2 regions of the Kitasatospora sp. NPDC098652 genome follow, and region 1 is predicted to be linked to the other one. Evidence: riboswitches for the same ligand, from Rfam matches in the RefSeq annotation. Region 1 holds a riboswitch; the other holds the start of a gene.
The links. A riboswitch is a leader RNA that binds a small molecule or an ion and turns the genes downstream of it on or off. The one in region 1 is predicted to bind glycine.

Region 1 (7,450 bases):
AGGGACGGGGCACCGCGCGCACTGTCCAGTGTGCGCGGTGCCCCGGGGTCCCCGGTACGCCGGCGGAGTGAGGCCGGTCACCCGGAGCCGGACGGCCCGGCGGACCGGGCCGCTCCGGATCAGCCCTGGTCGGCCAGGTTCGGGTAGAGCGGGTACTTCTCGGCCAGGGCGGTGACCCGGGCCTTGAGCGCGGCGGCGACGGTCTCGTCGAAGGCGGGCTTGAGCGCCTCGGCGATGACGTCGGCGACCTCGCGGAAGTCCTCGGCGACGAAGCCGCGGGTGGCCAGGGCCGGGGTGCCGATCCGCAGGCCCGAGGTGACCATCGGCGGGCGCGGGTCGTTCGGGACGGCGTTGCGGTTGACCGTGATGCCGACCTCGTGCAGCCGGTCCTCGGCCTGCTGGCCGTCGAGCTGGCTGTTGCGCAGGTCGACCAGGACCAGGTGGACGTCGGTGCCGCCGGACAGCACGGTGGCGCCGGCCTCGGCGACGTCGGCCTGGAGCAGGCGGTCGGCGAGGATCTTTGCGCCCTCCAGGGTGCGCTGCTGGCGCTCCTTGAAGTCCTCCGAGGCGGCGACCTTGAAGGCGACGGCCTTGCCCGCGATCACGTGCTCCAGCGGACCGCCCTGCTGGCCCGGGAAGACCGCGGAGTTGATCTTCTTGGCCCACTCGGCCTTGGACAGGATGACGCCGCCGCGCGGGCCGCCCAGGGTCTTGTGGGTGGTGGTGGTGACCACGTCCGCGTACGGCACCGGGTTCGGGTGCAGGCCCGCGGCCACCAGGCCGGCGAAGTGCGCCATGTCCACCATGAGCAGGGCGCCGACCTCGTCGGCGACCCGGCGGAACGCGGCGAAGTCCAGCTGGCGCGGGTAGGCGGACCAGCCGGCGATGATCAGCTTCGGCTGGTGCTCCTTGGCCAGGCGCTCGACCTCGGCCATGTCGACCTGGCCGGTCTTCTCGTCGACGTGGTACGCGACCACGTTGTAGAGCTTGCCGGAGAAGTTGATCTTCATGCCGTGGGTCAGGTGACCGCCGTGGGCCAGGTTCAGGCCCAGGATGGTGTCGCCCGGCTGGATCAGCGCGAACATCGCGGCGGCGTTGGCCTGCGCGCCCGAGTGCGGCTGGACGTTGGCGTGCTCGGCGCCGAACAGGGCCTTCACCCGGTCGATCGCGATCTGCTCGACCACGTCGACGTGCTCGCAACCGCCGTAGTACCGGCGGCCGGGGTAACCCTCGGCGTACTTGTTGGTGAGTACCGAACCCTGGGCCTCCATGACCGCCACCGGGGCGAAGTTCTCGGAGGCGATCATCTCCAGCGTGGTCTGCTGGCGGTGCAGCTCGGCGTCGACCGCGGCGGCGATCTCCGGGTCGAGGGCGTGCAGGGACTGGTTGAGAACCGTCATGGTGTGGTCTTCCCGGGGAGGAGAGCGGAGGGACGGTGGGAGTGGGACGGACCGCCGTGCTGCGGTCCGTCCCGGGGTGGCTCAGCCCTCGGCGTGGGTGAGCGCGTCGTACTCGGCGGCGCTGAGCAGCGTGTCGGTGGCCTCCACGCGGACCTTGAACAGCCAGCCGCCCTCGAACGGGGCGCTGTTGACCAGGCTGTTGTCGTCCAGGACGTCCTCGTTGACCTCGGTGACCTCGCCGGTCACCGGGGAGTACAGGTCGCTGACCGACTTGGTCGACTCCAGCTCGCCACAGGTCTCGCCGGCGGTCACCGTGTCGCCGACCGCGGGCAGCTGCACGTAGACGATGTCACCGAGCGCGTCGGCGGCGTGCTTGGTGATGCCGACCGTCGAGACACCGTCCTCGGCGGCGGTCAGCCACTCGTGCTCCTTGGTGTACTGCAGGTGCTGGGGGTTGCTCATGGCGTCATTCTCCAGGATGGGAAGCGGGTACGACGCAGCGGGCCGCCGCACGGACGGCTCCGACGTGCGCGGATGGGAAAACGAGGGGCGCCGACGGCCTCAGCGGGCGCGCTTGTAGAACGGCAGCGCCACGACCTGGACCGGCTCGTGCTTGCCGCGGACGTCCACCGCGACGGTGCTGCCGGGGGCGGCGTGGGCCGCGTCCACGTAGGCCATCGCGATCGGCTTGCCCAGCGTGGGGGACGGCGCGCCCGAGGTGATCCGGCCGATCGGGGCGCCCTCGGTGGAGACCACCGTGTACTCGGCGCGCGGCACCCGCTTGCCCTCGGAGACCAGGCCGACCAGCACCTTCGGCGGGTTGGTCTCGGCCGCGGCGGCGGCCTGCTCCAGCGCCCTGCGGCCGATGAACGCGCCCTCGTTGGTGGTCTTGTCGAAGCGCACGACCCGGCCCAGACCGGCGTCGAACGGGGTCAGGTCGGTGGACAGCTCGTGCCCGTACAGCGGCATGCCCGCCTCCAGGCGCAGCGTGTCGCGGCAGGACAGGCCGCACGGGACCAGGCCGCGGCCCTCGCCGGCGGCGGTCAGCGCCTGCCAGACCGGCTCGGCGTCGGCCGGGGCGCAGAAGATCTCGAAGCCGTCCTCGCCGGTGTAGCCGGTGCGGGCCAGCAGCACGTCCTTCCCGGCCACGGTGGCCGGGAGGATCGCGTAGTACTTGAGACCGGGCAGGTCGGCGTCGGTGGTGTCGGCCAGGATCGCGGTGGCCTCCGGGCCTTGGACGGCGATCAGCGCGTAGGTGTCGCGGTCGTCGGTGACGACGGCGTCGAAGCCCTTGGCCCGGGCGATCAGCTCGTCCAGCACCAGCTGGGCGTTGGAGGCGTTGGCGACGACCAGGAAGGCGTCCTCGCGCAGCCGGTAGACGATCAGGTCGTCCAGGATGCCGCCGTCCTCGGCGCAGATCATGGTGTAGCGGGCGCGCAGCTCGCCGAGCGCGGAGACGAAGCCGACCAGCGCGTGGTCCAGCATCTCGCCGGCCTGCGGGCCGGTGACGGTGATCTCGCCCATGTGCGAGAGGTCGAACAGACCGGCCTTGGTGCGGACCGCGAGGTGCTCCTCGCGCTCGCTGCCGTAGCGCAGCGGCATGTCCCAGCCGGCGAAGTCGGTCATGGTCGCGCCGAGGGCGCGGTGCAGCGCGTCGAGCGCGGTCAGGCGGAGGGACGACATGGCCAGGAACTCCTCGGTCGGGGCACTCAGGGGTGCACGCGCCGGACCGGACCCGCTGGGGGACCGACCCCGCGCGCGGGCATGCGGCGGCGTGGGTCTCCCCATCTGTCGTCGAACCTGAGAGCTTCACCGCCCACCTGCCCGCAGCCGGCACCAGCGTCGGCTGGTTCCAGCATCGGGGACAGGACGGCGGCTTGCACCGTGGGTGGGCGCGCGACACGGTCGTGCGCCGCTTTCCAGATGTGCCTAACCCGCGCGGTAGGGGGGCCTGAGAGATTCCGGGGAGGACTTGCTCCTTCGGCGCCGGCTGTGCTCCCTGAGGGGCACTCCGGGCTCTCCCGCGCGGGTTCGAGCGGCCGGTGTGGAGTTGTGGGGGCCCGCGGCGCATGCCGTCGGACGCGCACATCATGGCACGTCCTCGCGGAGGAGGGGAGAGGGGACCCGGTCACACCACGGCCGGGCGGACCCGGGCCCTAAAATCATCGCGTCGGCGCAGCAGTGGGCGGCCGACCCGGCCGTGGGCCGGATCGGCGGCGCATGGAGTACCCGGTGGAGCAGCAGCAGGGGTGGGGCGGGCCGCAGGCGGCGCCGGCGGGCGGCACGTGGCCGGCGAACGAGCTGGAGCAGGTGCTGATGGCCGCGCTGGGTGACCCGGGGGCGACCCCGCGGGTGATCGAGGTGCTGGCCCGCAGCCAGGTGTGGATCCCGCTGCCGGCCGGGGGCGACCCGGCCGGGCAGTCGCTGGACCTGCCGACCGTCGAGCTGGCCGGGGCCCCGTACGTGCCGGTGTTCTCCTCGCAGGAGGTTTTCCTGCAGCAGGCGCCGGGGATGGCCTTCGCGGTCGCGCCGGCCTGGGAGTTCGCCCGCGGGCTGCCGCTGGGCGTGGGCATCGCGGTCAACCCGGAGGCGGCGGTGGGCATCCCGGTGCCGCCGCAGGGCGTGGCGGAGCTGCGCCGCGGGCCCCGGGAGGCCGCTCGGTGGGAGCACACCGAGAACGCGCCGGAGGGGCCGACCGGTGGCCGGGTGGCCCTGCGCGAGCCGGTGCCGGGCGAGGACCCGGAGCACTTCCTGGCCGCCTGCCGGGCGGAACTGTCGGCCTTGCCGGGGGTGTTGACCGCGCGCCGGGCGCTGGCCAGCATCGAGGGCGAGCCGACCGTGATGTTCGTGGGCGTGCAGCTGGATCCGGCCGCCCCGGCCGACCCGGGGGCGGTGAACGAGGCGCTCGGCCGGGCGCTGGGAACCGCACCGCTGCCGGGCGGCGTCCACCTCGTGCTGCTCGACCTCGCCGACGACCCGGTGGTCGAGTGGCTGTTGACCCGGGTCATGCCCTTCTACTCGCGGGTGTGAGCGGGGATCCTTCACAGGCACGTCGCCGTGGCGGCGGCCGGTGCCGCGCCATAGGGTGCGTGCAGGCGGCTGACGGGCCGGCGGGTTCAGGAAAGAGGCGCGGCGAGGTGGGCGCATGAGTGCGGGAACGGGAGCGGGCGGGGCGCCGGGGCCCTGGGGCCAGGCACCGGCCGGGCGCCCGGGCGCGGACCCGGGCGGGTTGGAGCAGGCTCTGCGCGAGGTCGCGCCGGAGCGCTTCGACGCGTACGAGCGGCTGCTGCACGCGCTGGCCGACGGCCAGGTCTGGATGCTGCTCTGGCACGGTACGCCGGGCAGCCCGGACGCGCAGTACGGGAACATGGAGATCAGCGGTCACGGCTACGCGCCGGCCGTGACCTCGCCCGAGCAGCTGACGGCCTCCGGCTGGGCGCGGGCCCACGAGGTCATCTCGGGGCGGGAGATCGCCGCCTCGCTGTACCGCACCCGCTGGGGCCTGTGGCTGAACCCGCACGCGCCGGGCGGCGGGGTGGGCGTGCCCTGGGCGGACCTGCGGCGGGTCGCCGCGGGCCTGGACCGGCTGCCGGCCGGTCCGTTGAAGCTGAGCGAGCCGCAGGTCGACGCGCAGCAGTTCTTCGCCCTGCTGGAGCGGCAGGCCGGTGAGGTGCGCGCGGTGCGGGCGCTGCGCCGGGCCTGGGTGCAGCCGGCGGTGGGGGAGCCGTACCTGGCGATCGGTCTGGACCTGTACGAGAGTTCGCCGCCGGCCGTGGAGGCGGTGCGGGCGCTGATGCAGCGCGCGATCGCGGTGGCCCCGGAGGGGCTCGCGGTGTCCACGGTGGCGATGGCGGACGAGTTCGACCCGGTGGCGCTGTGGATGCGCGCCAACGCGCGGCCGTTCTTCGACCGGGAGGCCGGGCGCCCGCCGACCGGCCCGTACCCGCCGGTGCCGCCGCCGTACCCGGGCCAGTCGATGCCGGGGCAGCCGGTGCCGGGCCGGCCGGTGCCCGGGCAGTCGATGCCGGGCTACGCGTACGGCACCCAGCCGCCCGCGCCGGGCTGGGGGCAGCAGCCCCAGCCGCAGTGGCCCGGCTACCCCGGGCGCTGACCGGTAGACCCAATAGCCAAAATCGCTCACCCGAAGCCGACTTGATTCACCAACAGGTCGGCTTCGGTGCTTTCCGGACGAATTTCCGCACTCTCCGCAGAGGCATCTTGACATGGCAGTTACACCCGTGTGAAGAGGTATATGCCGAAGATCGGAGGCGTGCATGCAGGCAGATCACAGTTGGGCATCTGTCGGTTGTCAGGGCTGGCGCAAGCCAGTTCGGATGACAGAGAGTTCTGCGCAACGCATCGCGCGTACTGGAAACCCCACGAAGGTGAACGCGCACGCCGACCGCTCGATCCACGCGAAGCCCATCCCGCGTGGAGGCAGTGCCCGTGCACGACGCACTGCCGCGACCACCTGCTCCTAGCACCTCCGCACGTCCGCAGCCGTACCGCCGAAGCCGGCGCCCGGCACCCGTGGGCCGGCCACCGTCGGCGAGGGGACCAACTGACCATGACCGCACCCATCACTACCGCCGGGAACGAACCCGAGGCGCCCGCCTCCCCGAGCCCGGCCACCACGATCGAGGGCCGCTCCCTCGGGCGGATCGCCTGGACCCGCTTCAAGCGGGACAAGGCCGCCGTCGCCGGCGGCGTCGTGGTGATCCTGCTGATCCTCCTGGCCGTCCTGTCCGGCCCGATCGAGGCCCTGTTCGGGCTCGACCCCGACCAGCCGAACCCGGACCTGCTGGACGCCAACCTCGGCGGACTCCCGCTCGGGGACTGGGGCGGGATGAGCGGGGACCACCTGCTCGGCATCGACCCGCTGCAGGGCCGCGACCTGCTCGCCCGCGTGGTCGACGGCTCCTGGGTCTCCCTGCTGGTCGCCTTCGGCGCGACCGTGCTCTCCAACACCATCGGCACCGTGCTCGGCGTGATGGCCGGCTACTACGGCGGCTGGGTGGACACCCTGATCAGCCGGCTGATGGACGTCTTCCTGGCGTTCCCGCTGCTGCTGTTCGCCATCGCGATCTCCGCCTCGCTCCAGGGCGGCGCGTTCGGCCTGCACGGCCTGCCGCTGCACATCCTGGTGCTGATCTTCGTGATCGGCTTCTTCAACTGGCCCTACATGGGCCGGATCGTGCGCGGACAGACCCTCTCGCTGCGCGAGCGGGAGTTCGTCTTCGCGGCCCGCAGCCTCGGTGCGCGCGGCCCGTTCATCCTGTTCAAGGAACTGCTGCCCAACCTGGTCGGCCCGATCCTGGTCTACTCGACCCTGCTGATCCCGACCAACATCCTCTTCGAGGCCGGGCTGAGCTTCCTCGGCGTCGGCATCCAGCCCCCGCAGTCCTCCTGGGGCGGCATGCTGGCGGACGCGAAGAACTACTACCAGGTCGACCCCCAGTACATGGTGGTCCCCGGTGTGGCGATCTTCATCACCGTGCTCGCGTTCAACCTGCTCGGCGACGGGCTGCGTGACGCCCTCGATCCCAAGAGCAACTGACCCTGCGTCAATGCGCAGGCGCCAGGCCCTTCCTCCTCCACATCCTCAAGGGGTTGATCTCACCCATGCGTAGGTCCCGTACCGTCGCGTTGACCGCCGTGGCCGCAGCCGCGGTCCTGGTCGTCACCGGCTGCTCGTCCAGCACCAAGAACAACGGCGGAAGCTCGAACTCGGCCGATTCCAACGGTGGCGGCGCCGACGCGGCCACCAAGCAGATCGTCAACGCCTCGGACAAGAAGGGCGGGACGGTCACCTACGAGATGAAGGGCACCCCGGACTCCCTCGACCCGGGCAACACCTACTACGCCTACATCTACAACTTCTCGCGCCTGTACGGGCGTCCGCTGACCACCTTCAACCCGGCCGCCGGCGCGGACGGCAACAAGCTGGTCCCGGACCTCGCCGAGTCGCTGGGCCAGCCCAGCACGGACGGCCTGACCTGGACGTACAAGCTGCGGGCCGGCCTCAAGTACGACGACGGCACCCCGATCAC
Region 2 (7,450 bases), on a different contig from region 1:
CCGCGATCCTGCACAACCGGACAAGGCCGGCCCCCGTCACCGTGGACGCGCCGAGCCGCGCCGGTATGCCGCACTCGCACGCCGATCTCGCTTGGAGAGGCGGATCCCGCCATGACCCTGCAGACCCCCCAGCCCCCACCGAGTGCCCTGCGCGCGGTCCTCGGCGCACTCGACTCGGAGACCGCGCTGCGCCAGCCCGCCGCCGCCGCGCTACGTCACCCGAACGGCCCACTGCTCCCCGCGCACCCGCTCGCGGTGCACGTCCTGGACGGCCCGCGCCCCGAGCTGCCGGCCGCCCGGCGCACCGGCTGGCGCTTCCTGATCAAGGACGGCCCGGACGTGGCCGCCGCCGCCGAGGTCGTACAGAGCCCCGAGGGCCACACCTTCTCCCACTTCACCGCCGGCCCGTACCTCTCCTCCACCGTCCGGGCGCTGCGCGAGGCCTGGCAGCTCGCCCAGGGATCCCGCTCCCGCTGCCAGCCCCGACTGCTCACCTTCCCCGGCCAGTACGCCACCGCGCTCTGGCTGCACAGCCCCGACGCCGGCCCGTCCGCCGACCTGCTGATCCCACTGGCCCCGGCCCCGCTCGGCGTCACCGCGCACCGCGCCTACCCGGCCGCCGAACTGCTCCCGCTGCTCGCCCGCGCCCCGCTGGCCGGATCCCTGCTGCTCGGCTCCCCCTGAGGGCACGCCCGCACCGGCCGTCGGGCACCGCGCCCGACGGCCCTTCGCCGCGCCCACCCCGCCCGCCGCCATCACCCGAACGGCCACCACCCGGACGGGCCATCCGCCATGGCCCGCTCGGGCCAGACCCCGAGTGGCCCACCAGTGCGCGATTCCTCCCCGGCCCCACCTGAACGGGTGATCTCTGCCCTGGAGTTGTGGCGCATGTCACGAAATCGCTGCGCGGGCGTCCGCAGATGCCGACACTGGGAACCAGCGTGGAAGGACCCCCTGTCCTACCCACTTGAGTGCTGGCCAAACCCGGCCGGCACCCGGACAGGATCCGACCACCACGGCGGCCCCGGACGGCTCGACCTCCGGGGACCGCACCACGGGGAGGATCGCAGAGCGAAGCGAGGGTACGCGTATGTGCCAGCACCGTCCTGAGTGCCCGACGGCCGAGTCCGAGGACCGCGAAGCGGCCGAGCCGGTGGCCTGCCACCCGGAGCAGGGCTGGAGCCTGCTCTGCAACGGTGTCGTCCTGTTCGAGGACACCGGCGAACTGCTGCCCGACGGCCGGGTGATCGCCCCGCGCCGCCCGGTCGCCCACGCGGCCTGAGCCCCCGCAGCCCGAGCCCGGCCGACCGGCGCAAAGGGCAGGGCCCCGGCAGAAACGTTCTGCCGAGGCCCTGTCCGCTCGCTCACCGCGCGTCCTGCCTACCGCGCGTCCGCTCAGACGCCGTACTCGTCCAGCGGCGGGCAGGAGCAGACCAGGTTGCGGTCACCGTACGCGCCGTCGATCCGGCTCACCGGCGGCCAGTACTTGTCCGCCGGGTTCACACCCGCCGGGAAGACCGCCTCCTGCCGCGAGTAGCCGTGCGCCCAGTCGCCGGCCAGCGCGGCGGCGGTGTGCGGGGCGTTGCGCAGCGGGTTGTCGTCGGCCGCCCACTCGCCCGAGCCGACCTTGTCGATCTCGCCGCGGATCTCGATCATCGCGTCGCAGAACCGGTCGATCTCGTGCAGGTCCTCGGACTCGGTCGGCTCGATCATCAGCGTGCCGGCCACCGGGAAGGACATCGTCGGCGCGTGGAAGCCGTAGTCGATCAGGCGCTTGGCGATGTCGTCCACCGTCACGCCCGTGTCCTTGGTCAGCGGGCGCAGGTCGATGATGCACTCGTGCGCGACCAGCCCGCCCGGGCCGGTGTAGAGCACCGGGAAGTGCGGCGCCAGGCGCTTGGCGATGTAGTTGGCGTTCAGCACGGCGACCTGGGTCGCGCGCTTGAGGCCCTCCCCGCCCATCAGCCGGACGTACGCCCAGGAGATCGGCAGGATCGCCGCCGAGCCCCACGGCGCGGCCGAGATCGGGCCGACACCGGTGGCCGGGCCGGCCTCCTCCTGGAGCGGGTGGTTCGGCAGGTACGGCGCCAGGTGGGCGCGCACCGCGACCGGGCCGACGCCCGGGCCGCCGCCGCCGTGCGGGATGCAGAAGGTCTTGTGCAGGTTCAGGTGCGAGACGTCCGCGCCGAACTTGCCCGGCTTGGCCAGGCCGACCAGGGCGTTCAGGTTGGCACCGTCGACGTACACCTGGCCGCCGGCCTCGTGCACCAGGGCGCAGATGTCGGTGATCTGGGTCTCGTACACGCCGTGGGTGGACGGGTAGGTGACCATCAGCACCGACAGGTTGTCACGGTGCTGCTCGATCTTGGCCTTGAGGTCCTCGACGTCCACGTCGCCGTCGACCAGGGTCTTCACCACGACCACGCGCATGCCGGCCATCACCGCGGAGGCGGCGTTGGTGCCGTGCGCCGAGGACGGGATCAGGCAGACGTCGCGCTGGGTGTCGCCGTTGGCGTGGTGGTAGGCGCGGACGGCCAGCAGGCCGGCCAGCTCGCCCTGGGAGCCGGCGTTCGGCTGGATCGAGACGGCGTCGTAGCCGGTGACCTCGACCAGCTGCTGCTCCAGCTGACGGATCAGGGTCAGGTAGCCCGCGGCCTGGTCGACCGGCGCGAAGGGGTGCAGCTGGCCGAACTCCGGCCAGGTCACCGCCTCCATCTCGGTGGTGGCGTTGAGCTTCATGGTGCAGGAGCCCAGCGGGATCATGCCGCGGTCCAGCGCGTAGTCCCGGTCCGACAGGCGGCGCAGGTAGCGCAGCATGGCGGTCTCCGAGCGGTGGCTGTGGAAGACCGGGTGGGTCAGGTACTCGTCCTCGCGCAGCAGCGCGGCCGGCAGCGCGTCGGCGGCCTCGGCGACCTCGACCGCGGGGACGCCGAACGCGGCCCAGACGCCGGCCAGGTGCTCGCGGGTGGTGGTCTCGTCGGTGGAGACCGAGATCCGGTCCTCGCCGTCCTGGAACACGTTGATGCCGTTGGCGCGGGCGGCGGCGGCGATCTCGGCGGCGCGGCCCGGGACGACGGCGGTGACGGTGTCGAAGAACTCGCCGTGCAGCAGCTCGACGCCGCCGGCCCGCAGGCCCTCGGCGAGGGCGGCGGCGTAGCGGTGGGTGCGGCGGGCGATGTCGGCCAGGCCGTCCGGGCCGTGGTAGACGGCGTACATCGAGGCCATCACGGCGAGCAGCACCTGGGCGGTGCAGATGTTGCTGGTGGCCTTCTCGCGGCGGATGTGCTGCTCGCGGGTCTGCAGGGCCAGGCGGTAGGCGCGGTTGCCGTCGGCGTCGACGGAGACGCCGACCAGGCGGCCGGGCAGCGAGCGGGCGTACTCGGCGCGCACCGAGAGGTAGCCGGCGTGCGGGCCGCCGAAGCCCATCGGGACGCCGAAGCGCTGCGAGGTGCCGCAGGCGATGTCGGCGCCCAGCGAGCCCGGGGACTTGAGCAGGGTCAGCGCCAGCAGGTCGGCGGCGACGGCGACGATCGCGCCCAGGCCGTGCGCCTGCTCGATCACCGGGGTGAGGTCGCGGACCACGCCGGTGGCGCCCGGGTACTGCAGCAGCACGCCGAAGACGCCGCGCTCGGCGATCTCGGCCGGGATGCCCTCGGACAGGTCGGCGACGACGACCTCGACGCCGGTCGGCACGGCGCGGGTGTTGATCACCGCGACGGTCTGCGGCAGGGTCTCGGCGTCGACCAGGAAGACGCCGCCCTTGACCTTGGTGACACGGCGGGCCAGCGCCATCGCCTCGGCGGCCGCGGTGCCCTCGTCCAGCAGCGAGGAGCCGGAGGTGGGCAGGCCGGTCAGGTCGGAGACCAGGGTCTGGAAGTTGAGCAGGGCCTCCAGGCGGCCCTGCGAGATCTCCGGCTGGTACGGGGTGTACGCGGTGTACCAGGCCGGGTTCTCCATGACGTTGCGCAGGATCACCGGCGGGGTGAAGGTGCCGTAGTAGCCCAGGCCGATCATCGGCTGGAGCACCTGGTTGCGGCCGGCCAGCTCGCGCAGCTCGGCGAGGACCTGGGCCTCGCTACGGCCGGCGGGCAGGTCCAGGGCGGTGATGGAGCGGATCGCCTCGGGAACGGCGGTGGCGGCGAGCTCGTCCAGCGAGCCGTAGCCGACGGAGGCCAGCATCTTCTCCTGCGCGGCGGCGTCGGGGCCGATGTGGCGGTTCTCGAAGGGGCTGGCCAGCTCAAGCTCGGTGAGGGTCGAGGCGCTGGTGTGGCGTCCCGCGTTCGGCTGGGCGTTCATGGTGGTCGAGGCCTCCTGGTCACGGACCGGCGGGGGTGCGCACGCCGGCCGGTCGCGCCGCTGCGGACAGCGGACCGACCTGGGCGGGCGGACCCGTAAGGCCTCCCCCTCTGTCATCGGGACCTGAGAGCTTCGCCCGCACGCCGCGCGGTGGCGCGCCGTCGGCTTGCACCGTCGGTGAGGGTGGTGATCGTCGGCTCCCGCGCCGGCGGTCCTGCCCTGCTTTCCAGAGTGACCTATCCCGCACGGTACGGATGCCTGAGAGATTCCGGGGAGGAGTTGCTCCTTCGGCGCCCCGACCAGCGGTTTTCACTGTCGAGGACTCTCCCGAGCGGGCTCGGCGGTCGCGGCCCAGGGTACCAGCGGGCGGCCTTCCGATCACGGGTGCGTCGGGTCACTCCGGGTCTACGCGCGTCCCCCGGACGGCCCAGCGCGAAGCCCGTCCGGCGCACCCCGGTCGCGCACGTCCGATTGATGGCTTTTGGTGTGAAGTGGCGGAGAGGACGGGTGCTCCGACCGCCTCACCCGCGGGAGTTCCGCAGGCGCAGCGCTTGGAGGAAAGAGTGCAGACCGACATCGACCCCAGGGACCTCATCGGCCACAAGGCGGTCGACCGCAACGGGGACAAGATCGGCACGGTGGACGAGGTGTATCTGGACGACGCCACCGGGCATCCGGAGTGGGCGGCCGTCCGCACCGGCATCTTCGGCCGGGACGCCTTCGTCCCGCTCACCACGAGCGAGTTCTCCGGCGACGAACTCCGGGTGCCGTACGACAAGTCGCTGGTGAAGGACTCGCCGGACTTCGGCGTGGGCCAGCACCTCTCGCCGGCCCAGGAGCTCCAGCTCTACCGCTACTACGGCCTCGACACCCCCGTGGACGGCCGTCCGGCGGCCGCGGAACCCGCCAGGGACGACCGGCCGGACCTCGACTTCGGCACCACCACGGCCGCCGCGGCCGCCAGGCCGATCGCCTTCCACTCCCCCGACCCCGCCCCGACCACGACCGTGACGGGCACGACCACCACCATGACCAGCACCGGCACGACCCACACCAGCACCGACACCGCCACGGAGGCCCACGTGCGGACCCTCAGCACCCCCGCACCGATCGCCAACGGCACCGCCCCCGCGCCGGCCGCCGCCCACCTGGTCGAGCCGAAGCCGCAGCCCGCCGCCACCACCCCGGCCGCGAACGGCACCGCCGCCTCCTCGGCCCCCAGCGGCCCGGTCGAGATCACCTGCCGCGAGGAGCGGCTGGACATCACCACCGAGTGGCACGTGCTGGGCAGCGCGAAGCTGCGCAAGTACGTGACCAGTGAGCAGGTCGAGCGCCGCGTCCCGGTGGTCCGCGAGCGGGTCCGGGTGGAGCGGATTCCGGTCAGCGACGCCGAGCGGGCCTCGCTGACCGAGAAGGAGATCGCCGAGGCGGTCGAAGAGGTCACCCTCCGTGAGGAGCGGCCGGTGGTCCGCAAGTACCTCGCCCCGGTCGAGCGGGTCCGCCTGGTGGTGGAGCGCTACACCGAGGAGGAGGTGGTCCGGGACGAGCTCCGCCGCGAGCACGTCGAGGTCCACGACGACACGGCCGCCCCCGCGCCGGACGAGGCGGACGACCCGCTCGTCCACGCCGCCGACGGCTCCCGGCCCGCCGCCCTGCGCCCGCTGGCCTGACCTCCCCCGAACTCCCCGATCTCCGCTGATCCCACGATCGCAGCGATCCCACGAGGGCCCCGGACTCCGGTCCGGGGCCCTCGTCGTGCGCCACAGTTCCCCACTTTGCCAAACCTTAACCACTCGATATTTGACAACCTGAACTATCCCCCGCACAGTTACTTGAGTTCATTCACTATGTACGGGAGGAAGCAACCGTGAGTGAGGCAGTAAAGCCCACCACCGCGGCCGAGAAGCAGAGCAACGCCCGGGTCCTGCCGGCCCTCATCCTGGCGATGCTGTCGTTCAGCGTGGTGCAGACCGCGGTCGTCCCGATCCTGCCGTCGCTGGCCAAGGAACTGGACGTCTCCGGGTCGAACATCACCTGGCTGATGACCGCCAACCTGCTGTCCGCCGCCGTGCTGACTCCCCTGCTGGGCCGCTTCGGCGACCTCCGGGGCCGCAAGCCCATGCTGCTGATCTCGCTGGCCGGCCTGGTCGCCGGTTCGGCGCTGGCGGTCTGCACCCACTCCTTCACCTGGCTGATCGTCGCCCGCGTCCTCCAGGGCGCCGGCGGTGGCGTGATGCCGCTGGCGATCAGCATCGTCCGTGACGAGCTGCCCAAGCAGAAGGTGACCGGCGGCGTCGCCGCCATCAGCGCCTCGATGGGTGTCGGCTCCGGCCTCGGCCTGGTCGCGACCGGCCTGCTGCTGGAGCACTGGAACTACAAGTCGATCTTCTGGATGGGCCTGGCCTTCGGCCTGCTCGCCGTCGCCCTGGTCGCCTTCCGGGTCCCGACCGACCCGGTGACCGACAAGGAGGGTGGCGCCGATCCGCTCGGCGCGCTCACCCTGGCCGCCTGGCTCTCCGCCCTGCTGGTCGCGGTCAGCCAGGGCAACCACTGGGGCTGGACCTCCACCAAGACCCTCGGCCTGTTCGCCGTCGCCGCGGTGGTCGCCCTGATCTGGGGCGTCATCGAGACCAAGGTCGCCCACCCGCTGGTGGACCTCAAGATGATGGGCCGCCCGGCCGTCGCCTTCACCAACCTGGCCGGCCTGCTGATCGGCTTCGGCATGTACGGCTCGTTCATGGTCATCAGCAACTTCTCCCAGACCCCGGAGAAGCTGGCCCACTACGGCTTCACCGCGACCGTGCTGCACGCCGGTGTGATGCTGCTGCCGTCCGCGATCGGCTCGATGGTCGCCGCCCCGATCGGCGCCCTGCTGATCGCCCGCCGCGGCCCGCGCCTGCCGCTGGTCCTCGGTGGCGTCCTCGGCGCGATCGCGATGGCCTACCTGGCCCTGCGGCACAGCGCCGAAGGCGACATCTACACCGCCTCCGCGATCTTCGGCCTCGGCATCGGCCTCGCCTTCGCCGCGATGCCCGCCTTCATCAACGGCGCCGTCCCGGTCGAGCAGAGCGGCATCGCCAACGGCATGAACTCCGTGCTCCGCACCGTCGGCGGCGCGATCGGCACCGCCGTGATGACCGCGATCCTGACCGGC

Region 2: it holds a riboswitch for glycine, as region 1 does, so the genes downstream of both, gcvP (aminomethyl-transferring glycine dehydrogenase) here and gcvT (glycine cleavage system aminomethyltransferase GcvT) in region 1, are expected to answer to the same signal.

Annotation. Positions count from the first base shown of each region.
Region 1 covers NZ_JBIWAQ010000004.1:154,774-162,223, reverse strand. Annotated here, with positions in the region: gene glyA (serine hydroxymethyltransferase) at 120-1,400, opposite strand; gene gcvH (glycine cleavage system protein GcvH) at 1,482-1,862, opposite strand; gene gcvT (glycine cleavage system aminomethyltransferase GcvT) at 1,962-3,083, opposite strand; glycine riboswitch at 3,330-3,434, opposite strand; gene ACIQWA_RS11510 (enhanced serine sensitivity protein SseB C-terminal domain-containing protein) at 3,621-4,430, shown strand; gene ACIQWA_RS11505 (enhanced serine sensitivity protein SseB C-terminal domain-containing protein) at 4,546-5,511, shown strand; gene ACIQWA_RS11500 (ABC transporter permease) at 5,968-6,957, shown strand; gene ACIQWA_RS11495 (ABC transporter substrate-binding protein) at 7,023-7,450, shown strand, end outside.
Region 2 covers NZ_JBIWAQ010000034.1:12,267-19,716, reverse strand. Annotated here, with positions in the region: gene ACIQWA_RS38135 (hypothetical protein) at 112-684, shown strand; gene ACIQWA_RS38130 (DUF5999 family protein) at 1,091-1,282, shown strand; gene gcvP (aminomethyl-transferring glycine dehydrogenase) at 1,396-4,296, opposite strand; glycine riboswitch at 4,533-4,636, opposite strand; gene ACIQWA_RS38120 (PRC and DUF2382 domain-containing protein) at 4,860-5,966, shown strand; gene ACIQWA_RS38115 (MFS transporter) at 6,164-7,450, shown strand, end outside.